2 regions of the Cupriavidus sp. 22TCCZM04-2 genome follow, and region 2 is predicted to be linked to the other one. Evidence: riboswitches for the same ligand, from Rfam matches in the RefSeq annotation. Region 2 holds a riboswitch; the other holds the start of a gene.
The links. A riboswitch is a leader RNA that binds a small molecule or an ion and turns the genes downstream of it on or off. The one in region 2 is predicted to bind glycine.
Positions count from the first base shown of each region.

Region 1: another riboswitch for glycine. It lies ahead of AC3FKG_RS21200 (D-amino acid dehydrogenase); the one in region 2 lies ahead of gcvT (glycine cleavage system aminomethyltransferase GcvT).

Region 1 covers NZ_JBYOJS010000015.1:104,537-109,938, forward strand. Annotated here, with positions in the region: gene AC3FKG_RS21190 (Bug family tripartite tricarboxylate transporter substrate binding protein) at 1-958, shown strand, start outside; gene gdhA (NADP-specific glutamate dehydrogenase) at 1,280-2,623, shown strand; glycine riboswitch at 2,801-2,900, shown strand; gene AC3FKG_RS21200 (D-amino acid dehydrogenase) at 3,045-4,295, shown strand; gene AC3FKG_RS21205 (sigma-54 interaction domain-containing protein) at 4,302-5,402, opposite strand, start outside.
Region 2 covers NZ_JBYOJS010000005.1:114,980-120,381, forward strand. Annotated here, with positions in the region: gene AC3FKG_RS10595 (UvrD-helicase domain-containing protein) at 1-1,257, opposite strand, end outside; gene AC3FKG_RS10600 (YMGG-like glycine zipper-containing protein) at 1,535-1,771, shown strand; glycine riboswitch at 1,852-1,939, shown strand; glycine riboswitch at 1,961-2,089, shown strand; gene gcvT (glycine cleavage system aminomethyltransferase GcvT) at 2,186-3,313, shown strand; gene gcvH (glycine cleavage system protein GcvH) at 3,418-3,798, shown strand; gene gcvP (aminomethyl-transferring glycine dehydrogenase) at 3,894-5,402, shown strand, end outside.

The DNA.
Region 1 (5,402 bases), on a different contig from region 2:
TGCAGCGGCCCTGGCAGCCGTGACCGTGGCAAGCGGTGCGGCCATGGCGGCCAGTCCGGCCTGGCCGCAAAAGCCGGTATCGGTGGTGGTGCCATTCCCGGCCGGCGGCTCGACCGACACCATCGCGCGCATGCTTGCTCCGCCGCTCAACGAGAAGCTGGGCCAGCCTTTCGTCATCGATAACCGTCCCGGCGCCACGGGCGCGATCGGTGCCACGTTCGTCAAGCGCGCGCAGGCGGACGGCTACACCATGCTGGTGGCGTCGATCGGCGTGTTCGCGGTGAATCCGTTCCTGCAGAAGAACCTGGGCTACGATCCGGCCAGGGATTTCGACCTGCTTACCGTGGCGGTGCGGGCGCCCAACGTGCTGGTCGCCACGCCGAATTTCCCGGCGAAGAATTTGCAGGAACTGGTCAGCTACATGAAGAAGAACCCGGGCAAGGTCGCCTTCGCGACCTCGGGCGCGGGTTCGTCCGACCACCTGACCGCCGCGCTGTTCTGGCAGAAGAGCGGCACCGAGGGTCTGCACGTTCCGTACAAGGGCGGCGCGCCGGCAATCTCGGACCTGCTGGCCGGACAGGTCGACGTGTCGTTCCAGAACATCAACGCCGTGCTGCAGCATATCCGCACCGGCAAGTTGCGCGCGCTGGCGGTGACGTCGGACAAGCGTGCCGCGGTGCTGCCCAATGTGCCGACCATGGCCGAAGGCGGCGTGAAGGACGTCGAGGTCTATTCGTGGCAGGGTATTGCCGCACCGCGCGGGCTGTCGCCCGAGGTGAAGAGCCGCCTGCATGGCGCGCTGGTCGGCGCGCTCAACGAGCCGAAGATGCGCGAGAAGCTGGCCGAAAGCGGCTTCGAGGTGGTGGCCAATACGCCGGAGCAGTTCGCGCAGTTCGAGAACCAGGAACTCAAGCGCTGGAAGACGGTGATCGAGCAGGGCAAGATCACGATGGACTGAGCTGGGCCAACAACCGCGTGATCGTGCTTGGCGGGGAACTGCAGGGCGCACAGACGTGGCGGCGCCTTGCCATGCCGTTTAATCGCAGTCCCGTTTGGGGGGGATTTTCGGGTCGCATGCGTAACGGTCAAGCAGTTTTGACTGTCGGGAAATCGCTTCACGGTGGTAAAGTGTTGCCCCGTTAATACATTCATCGCATTTCGTCAATGTATTAACAATTGCGTTGGCCGGGGTAGTTCCACGAATCGCGCAATTCTTACGGCACGCAAGCCGGGCACGCATCCGGCGCGGCCGATCTTTCCAGCACAGCAGAGACATCCCGTGAATTCTCCCTCCCTCGACGCATTCCTGGCCGGCGTAGCCCGGCGCGACCCCGGCCAGCCCGAATTCCTGCAGGCCGTGAAAGAAGTCATGATGACGCTTTGGCCGTTTGTCGAGCGTCACCCGCGCTATGCCGACCAGGCGCTGCTCGAGCGCCTGGTCGAACCCGAGCGCGTGATCCAGTTCCGCGTGGCGTGGACCGACGACCAGAACCGCGTGCAGGTCAACCGCGCGTTCCGCGTGCAGCACAGCTCGGCCATCGGCCCGTTCAAGGGCGGCATGCGCTTTCACCCGACGGTGAACCTGTCGGTGCTGAAGTTCCTGGGCTTCGAGCAGACCTTCAAGAACGCGCTGACCACGCTGCCGATGGGCGGCGGCAAGGGCGGTTCCGACTTCGACCCGAAGGGCAAGTCGGACGCCGAGGTGATGCGCTTCTGCCAGGCCCTGGTCACCGAGCTGTTCCGCCACCTGGGTCCGGACACTGACATCCCTGCCGGCGACATCGGCGTGGGTGCGCGCGAAGTCGGCTTCATGGCCGGCATGATGAAGAAGCTGTCGAACCAGTCCGCCTGCGTGTTCACGGGCAAGGGCCTGGCGTACGGCGGCAGCCTGATGCGTCCGGAAGCCACCGGCTACGGCACGGTGTACTTCGCGCAGGAAATGCTTCACCGCCGCGGCATGGGCTTCGACGGCCTGCGCGTGCTGATTTCCGGCTCGGGCAACGTTGCGCAGTACGGCGCTGAAAAGGCTATCGAACTGGGTGCCAAGGTGCTGACGCTGTCGGACTCCGGCGGCGTGCTGCATTACCCGCAGGGCATGACCGCTGGACAGCTTGCCGAAGTCATGGCGTTCAAGAACGAAGAGCGCGGCCGTCTCTCTGACTTTGCCGCGCGCCATGGCCTGACGTTCGAGGCAGGCCGCACGCCGTGGCACGTGCCCGCCGACGTGGCGCTGCCGTGCGCGACGCAGAACGAACTCGATGGCAACGACGCCGAGGCCCTGCTCGGCAATGGCGTCATCTGCGTGGCCGAAGGCGCCAACATGCCTTCCACGCTGGAAGCCGTGGACCGCTTCGTTGACGCGAAGATCCTCTACGCGCCGGGCAAGGCCAGCAACGCCGGTGGCGTGGCCACGTCGGGACTGGAGATGTCGCAGAACGCCATGCGGCTGTCGTGGCACCACGCGGAGGTCGACGAGAAGCTGCACGCGATCATGAAGGATATCCACCAGAACTGCATTCACCATGGCCAGAAGGACGGAGGCTATGTGAACTACGTCGAAGGCGCGAATATCGCGGGCTTTGTGAAGGTTGCGGATGCAATGCTGGCGCAAGGGGTGATTTGATCTTGTCGTTCCTGGAGGGCCGCCAAGCACGACAAGCCAATCATCCCAAAAATCCAATCTCCCTCTGCCGTGGGGGATAACCCCACTCACCAACCCCCGCATCTTCAAGCTATCATCCCGCTCGACAGGCCCTCGCCTGTCAAAAAACAAGCGGCGCCGGATCAACCTCCGGCGTCGTGCGACATCGCAGGAGAGACCGGCTCGCCGCTTGGCGGGTCCGGCGCCGACGGAGCAACCGCCCCGGAAACTCTCAGGCACCGAGGACTGTGGCGTCGCAAGTACAGATCTGGAGAGAGGCGCTTCGCGCCCACCGAAGGGGACGGCATGGTCGTTGGCCATGCCGAAGCTCTCAGGTACCACGGACAGATGGGGCAGGGGACCGGCAACGGTCAAATTCATCCTTGCTTCAGGACAATCTGTCATGTCTCACATGCTCGTCATCGGCGCCGGCATTACCGGCGTCACGACCGCCTATACCCTCGCGAAACAGGGCTATCGCGTCACCGTGCTGGACCGTCACCACTATCCGGCGATGGAAACGTCATTCGCCAATGGCGGCCAGCTTTCCGCCTGCAACGCGGAGGTCTGGAACAATGCCGGCACGCTGCTCAAGGGCTTCAAATGGATGATGCGGCGCGACGCGCCGCTGCTGCTCAATCCGCGTCCGTCGTGGCACAAGTACTCGTGGCTCGGTGAATTCGTCGGCAACCTCCGCAACTACCGCGCGAATACCATCGAGACCACGCGCCTGGCCATCGCCGCGCGCCAGCACCTGTTCGACATGGCGGAGCGCGAGCAGATCGATTTCAATCTGGAGCGCCGCGGCATCCTGCACTTCTATCACGACCGCCCCAGCTTCGAGGCCGCGGGCCGTACCAACCAGATGCTGGTGGAAGGCGGCCTGGAGCGCTACGCCGTCACGCCGGAAGAGATCCGTTCGATCGAGCCGACCCTGCAGGGCCATTACTACGGCGGCTACTACACGCCGTCCGATTCCACCGGCGACATCCACAAGTTCACGCGCGGCCTGGCGCGCGCATGCGAGCGGCTTGGCGTGACGTTCCTGCACGGCGTCGACGTGAAGGCCGTGGACCTGCGCCCGGACGGCGTCACGATGCGCGTGGGCGCATCGGAAGCCGCCATCGCTTCGGGGCAGGATGGCGGCGAACACGAAATCAAGGGAACCGCCGTAGTGGTCTGCGCCGGCGTGGGCAGCCGCCATATCGCCGCGATGCTGGGTGACCGCCTCAACGTCTATCCGGTCAAGGGCTATTCGATCACCGTGCATCTCGATGACGCGCGCAGCGTGAAGAACGCGCCGTATGTGAGCCTGCTCGACGAGAGCGCCAAGATCGTGACCAGCCGGCTGGGCGTGGACCGTTTCCGCGTCGCCGGCACCGCCGAATTCAACGGCGACAACCGCGATATCCGGGCGGACCGCATCGCACCGCTGGTGTCATGGGTGCGGCGCAATTTCGATATCGAGACTTCGCGGGCGGTGCCATGGGCGGGCCTGCGGCCGATGATGCCCGACATGATGCCTCGGGTCGCGCGCGGTCGCGCCACGCGCGTGTTCTACAACACGGGACACGGACATCTGGGCTGGACGCTTTCTGCCGCCACGGCCGCGATGATCAGTCACACCATCGCCGCCAGCCACCCGGTTCACTGACTTCGCTCAGTCCTCCGCCGCCCCGGCCGGCGCCATGCGGCCGGCCGCGCGGTGCGCCACCAGCTTCTTGTAGAACGCCGCGCGGCTGATGCCGATGGCCGCGGCCGCGCGCGGCGCGTTGCCGCGGCTGGCAGCCAGCGCCTGTGTCAGGAATGCGGCCTCGTACTGCGCCATGGCATCGGCGTAGCCCTGCGGCGCCGGCGGCAGCAACGGCGCTGGCGTATCCGTCACCACCGGCTGCGTGGCGGGCGCTTGAGCCGGTGCCGTGACCGCGCGCCGGCCAAGCAGCGGCGCCAGCATCGATGCATCGACCTCGCCGCCGTCGTGCATCATCACCAGCCGTTCCAGCGTGTTGCGCAGTTCGCGGACATTGCCCGGCCAGTCGTGCTCGCCCATCAGCGCGAGCGCGGAGTCGGACAGCACCGGCGCATCGCGTTCGGTGCGCCGGCAGATTTCTTCCAGGATCGCGTAGGCCAGCGGCAGCAGGTCCGCCTGGCGCAGGCGCAGCGGCGGCAGGCAGATCGGCACGACATTGAGGCGGTAGTAGAGATCCGCCCGGAACTTGCCCGCCTCCACCAGCGCGGGCAGGTCGGCCGACGTCGCGGCAATGATGCGCACGTCCGAGCGGATGATGCGGTTCGAGCCGATCGGCTCGATCTCCTTGTCCTGCAGCGCGCGCAGCAGCTTGCCCTGCAGCGAGAGCGGCATGTCGCCGATCTCGTCGAGGAACAGCGTGCCGCCATCGGCCAGCTCGAACTTGCCGACACGTCCCTTGCGCTCCGCGCCGGTATAGGCGCCGGGCGCGGCGCCGAAGAATTCAACTTCCAGCAGCGCGTCCGGAATCGCCGCGACGTTGACGGTGACCAGCGGCCGGTCGGCGCGCAGCGACCCGGCATGAATGGCGTGGGCCAGCAGTTCCTTGCCCGTACCGGTTTCTCCAAGCAGCAAAACCGGCGCATCGACCTGCGCCGCGCGGCGTGCCAGGCGCTTGAGCTCCAGCGTGGCGGGCGAATTGCCGACGAAGCTCGCGAAGGTGTACTTGGCGCGGCGCGTCTGCTCCAGCGTGCGTCGCGTGGCGGCCAGTTCGTCGCGGGCGCGGGTGTAGTG
Region 2 (5,402 bases):
CGTGGTGATGGCGCGGATGAAGGCGGGATCATCGTCGGGGTTGGCGATCAGCCGCAGGTACGCGCAGATGTCCTTGATCTCGGCCTTGTCGAAGAAGCTCTGGCCGCCGGACAGCACATACGGAATGCGCTCGCGCCGCAGGATCTGCTCGAAGAGCCGCGCCTGGTGGTTGCCGCGGTACAGGATGGCGTAGTCGCGGAACTGCGCGCGGCGCTCGAACTTGTGGGCGGACAGGCGGAACACGACGGACTCGGCCTCGTGCTCCTCGTCGTTCATCGGATGGATGGCGATCGGGTCGCCCATGCCGTGCTCGCTCCACAGCTTCTTGTCGAACAGCTTCGGGTTGTTGGCGATGACCGCGTTGGCCGCCTCCAGGATGCGCACCGTGGAGCGGTAGTTTTGCTCCAGCTTGACGACCTTGAGGTCAGGGAAATCGGTCTGCAACAGGCGCAGGTTGTCCAGCGTGGCGCCGCGCCACCCGTAGATGGCCTGGTCGTCGTCGCCCACCGCCGTGAACGCCGGCGCGCGCAGGTGCGAGCCACCCGCGAGCAGCTTGAGCAGCTGGTACTGGCACGCGTTGGTGTCCTGGTATTCGTCGACCAGGAAATAGCGCAGGCGGTTCTGCCACTTGAGCTGCACCGTTTCATTGCGCGCGAAGAGTTCGGCGGGCAGGCGGATCAGGTCGTCGAAATCCACGGCCTGGTAAGCATGCAGGGTGGCCACGTAGTTGCGATAGACCAGCGCCGCCTGGTGTTCGTCGGCGTTGGCGGCCTGCGCGATGGCGGCTTCCGGGTCGACCATGCCGTTCTTCCACAGCGAGATGGTGCCCTGCACGCTGCGGATCAGCTTCTTGTCGGTGGTGCCGAGCTGCTCCTGGATCAGGCCGAAGCAATCGTCCGAATCCATGATCGAGAACTGCGGCTTCAGGCCCACATGCTCGGCTTCCAGGCGCAGGATCTGCACGCCTAGCGAGTGGAACGTGCACACCGTGAGCTGCTTGAGCGGCAGGCGCTTGCCCTCGCGCGAGGTCTTGCCCTCCATCAGCTTGCCGATGCGCTCCTGCATCTCCTTGGCCGCCTTGTTCGTAAACGTGACGGCGGCGATATGGCGCGGCTCGAAGCCCTTGTCTTCGATCAGGTGCGCGATCTTCTGCGTGATCACGCGGGTCTTGCCCGAACCCGCGCCGGCAAGGACGAGGCAGGGCCCGTCCAGGTAGCGGACGGCTTCGGATTGGGCAGCGTTCAGGCCGTGGGTCATGCGTGGGATGTCTGGCGTGGAAGGTGCGTCGGAGGGCGGCGGAGGCGCCTGGTACGCAACATGCCGCAGCATGCCGGCGGCCGGCGCGAAGCCGGCCATGTTAACACGCCCGGCAGGGCCGTTCTGTCAGCGGAAATCGCTATTTTCTTGCTGCGGATATTACTGAAGTAACACTTGGTAAGAGCCAAAACCTGCGGCATATCGCGGCTTCTAATCGGTATGGCGGGGTGGATTCCGATCTGCCCCGGGCCCATTGAAGTCACTTCCGGAGCCAATCATGAGAACTCTACGAGCCCTTGGCAAGGCGACACTGGTAGGCGTTGCGGTAGCTGCCCTGGTGGGCGGCTGTTCCGATATGACGCCCAAGCAACGCAATACCGCAATCGGCGCCGCGGCCGGTGGCGTCGGCGGTGCCGTGCTCACCAACGGTAGTGCGGTCGGTACGCTCGGCGGCGCCGCGCTTGGCGGCGTGGTCGGTAACGTCGTGACGGACGATAATCACCACCACCGCTGATCGGCGCTGAGGCAATCGCTTACGGCAATAACGGGCGGGCCTGCCGCGTTGACAAAGGCAGGACCCTCCCGTACATTGCGCGCATCCGACCGGGAGAGCGCGCACCCGTTGCGCCGCCGAAGGGGTATCACCCGAAAACTCTCAGGCACCATGGACCGTTCGGATCGGCATGCAACATGCACACGATGCATGCCGCACTCTGGAGAGCGGCACCCGCCAGCCATGGCGAGCGTGCCCACCGAAGGGGCGCGCGAGGATCGGACCTGCTAGGCGGGGCGACCTCGTAATCTCTCAGGTATCGAGGACAGAGGGGTCATCCGCGGCAGCGGATTGCGACGCTATTCGAGCGAAGCAAGCGCTGCGGCGGATGACCCTTTTTCGTTTTCGAAACCGAGATTGCCCCCGAGGATTCCCATGACGCTCCAGGCCACGCCCCTCAACGCTATCCACCGCGCCCTCGGCGCCCGCATGGTCGATTTCGGCGGCTGGGACATGCCGGTCAACTATGGCTCCCAGATCGAGGAACACCACGCCGTGCGCACCGACGCGGGCATGTTCGACGTGTCGCATATGTGCGTCGTCGACCTCGCCGGTCCGAACACCCGCACCTTCCTGCGCGGCCTGCTGGCCAACAACGTCGACAAGCTGCAGACGCCCGGCAAGGCGCTGTACTCCTGCATGCTCGACGAGAAAGGTGGCGTGATCGATGACCTGATCGTCTATTTCTTCGCCGAGGACCGCTTCCGCCTGGTGGTCAACGCCAGTACCGCGCTGGGCGATATCGAATGGATCCGCGCGCGCAATGACGCCACCGGCAGCGGCGTGACGATCACCCCGCGCCGTGACGACGTAGCGCCAGCCGGCACGCTGCCGCTCGCCATCGTCGCCGTGCAGGGCCCGAACGCCCGCACCAAGGTATGGAGCGCCTTCCCGTCCACCCAGCCATCCGACGCCCTCAAGCCCTTCAACGCCATCGTGGTCCAGGATCCTGCCATCGGCGAGATCATGGTCGCGCGCACCGGCTACACCGGTGAGGACGGCTTCGAACTCGTGGTGCCGGCCGAGAACGTTGCCGCGGTGTGGGAGAAGCTCGACGCCGCAGGCGTGCGCCCCGCCGGTCTCGGCGCACGCGACACGCTGCGCCTGGAAGCCGGCATGAACCTGTACGGCCAGGACATGGATATCAATACCTCGCCGCTGGACGCGGGCCTGGCCTGGACCGTGGACCTGCTGAGCGAGCGCGATTTCACCGGCAAGGCGGCGCTCGCCGCCGCCGGCCAGCGCCAGCAGTTCGCCGGCCTGATCCTGCGCGACAAAGGCGGCGTGCTGCGCGCGCACCAGAAGGTCCTCACCGCTGCCGGTGATGGCGAAATCACCAGCGGCACCTTCAGCCCGTCCCTGTCGCAGTCGATCGCTTTCGCGCGCCTGCCGATGGGCGTGGCGGTGGGCGACACCGTGCAGGTGGAGATCCGCGACCGCAAACTCGCGGCGACTGTGGTTAAACTGCCGTTTGTGCGTAATGGCAAGGCACTCGTGAGCTGAGGCGGTAACGCCCCGGCCCACCTCAACGGTCGCCCATCGCGCCTGGCCCATCGACCGATGGCAGGCGCCTGAACCAAGAACAAATCTGAATCCGGAGAACCCTCATGAATTTCCCCGCTGACCTGAAATACACCGAGTCGCACGAGTGGGTGCGCGTCGAAGCCGACGGCACCCTGACCATCGGCATCACCGACCACGCGCAGGACGCGCTGGGCGATATCGTCTTCCTGGAACTGCCCGAAGTGGGCAAGTCGGTCGGCGCCGGCGACGCGCTCGCCGTGGTGGAATCGGTGAAGGCCGCTTCCGACATCTACGCCCCGGTGGCCGGCGAAATCATCGCCGTCAACGAGGCCGCCACGGCCGCGCCGGAAAGCGTGAACGCCAACGCCTTCGACGCGTGGCTGTTCAAGATCAAGCCGGCCAACAGCGACGACGTCAACGGCCTGATGTCGGCCGACGCCTACAAGGCCAGCGTCGGCGCCTGACGCCAGCCAGCCGGCCCCGCGCGGGCCGGCCACTGTATTGATGCGCGGCGGCATGGCTGACCACCTGCCACCGCGCCCCCAACGAGGTTCTTGCCATGAACGCCCCGCTTCCCATGACCGCCGCCCAAGGTAACCGGCCCACGCTGGCCGCACTGGAGGCGCGCGACGCCTTCGCCTCCCGCCATATCGGCCCCGATACGCCCGAACAGCAGCACATGCTCAAGGTGCTCGGCTACAACAGCCGCGCCGCGCTGATCGACGCCGTGATTCCCGAAGCCATCCGCCGCCGCGACGGCATGCCGATGGGCGAATTCACCGAGCCGCTGGCCGAGGAAGCCGCGCTGGCGAAGCTGCGCAAGCTGGCAGGCAAGAACAAGGTCCTGAAGAGCTTTATCGGCCAGGGCTACTACAACACGCTGACCCCGGCCGTGGTCCTGCGCAATATCTTCGAGAACCCGGCCTGGTACACCGCGTATACGCCCTACCAGCCCGAGATCTCGCAAGGCCGCCTGGAAGCCATGCTGAACTTCCAGCAGATGGTCACGGACCTGACCGGCCTGGACATCGCCAACGCGTCGATGCTGGACGAAGGCACCGCCGCGGCCGAAGCCATGACGCTGCTGCAGCGCGTGAACAAGCACGCGTCGAACACCTTCTACGTGGCCGACGACGTCCTGCCGCAGACGCTGGAAGTGGTACGCACGCGCGCCAAGCCGCTGGGCATCGAAGTAAAGGTCGGCCCGGCTGCCGACGCCGCTTCGGCCCACGCGTTCGGCGTGCTGCTGCAGTACCCGGGCGTCAACGGTGACGTGACCGACTACCGCGCCATTGCTGACGCCGTGCACGCCGCGGGCGGCCTGGTGGTGGCTGCCGCCGACCTGCTGGCGCTGACGCTAATTGCCGCGCCTGGCGAATGGGGCGCCGACGTGGCCGTGGGCAACTCGCAGCGCTTTGGCGTGCCGCTCGGCTTCGGCGGCCCGCACGCCGGCTACATGGCGGTGAAGGAGGCGTTCAAGCGCTCGATGCCGGGCCGCCTGGTCGGCGTGACCATCGACGCGCAGGGCAACAAGGCCTACCGCCTGGCCCTGCAGACGCGCGAGCAGCATATCCGCCGCGAGAAGGCGACCTCCAATATCTGCACCGCGCAGGTGCTGCTGGCCGTGATGGCGTCGATGTACGCCGTGTACCACGGTCCGCAAGGCCTCAAGCGCATCGCGCAGCGCGTGCATCGCCTGACGGCCACGCTGGCCGCCGGCCTGCAGACGCTCGGATTTACGCGCACCAACGCGACGTTCTTCGACACGCTGACGTTCGAAACCGGCTTCAACACTGAGGCGATCCACGCCGCCGCGACCGCGCGCGGCATCAACCTGCGCCATGCCGGCGCGACGCGCATCGGCGTGTCGCTCGACGAGACCGCCACGCGCGACGACGTCGTGGCGCTGTGGGAGATCTTCTCGTTCGGCAAGCCGCTGCCGGCATCGCTGACGTTCGACGCGATCGAAGCCGCGGCCGACGACGCTTTCCCGGCCGGCCTTGCGCGCACCAGCGAATACCTGACACACCCGGTGTTCAACACGCACCACGCCGAGCATGAGATGCTG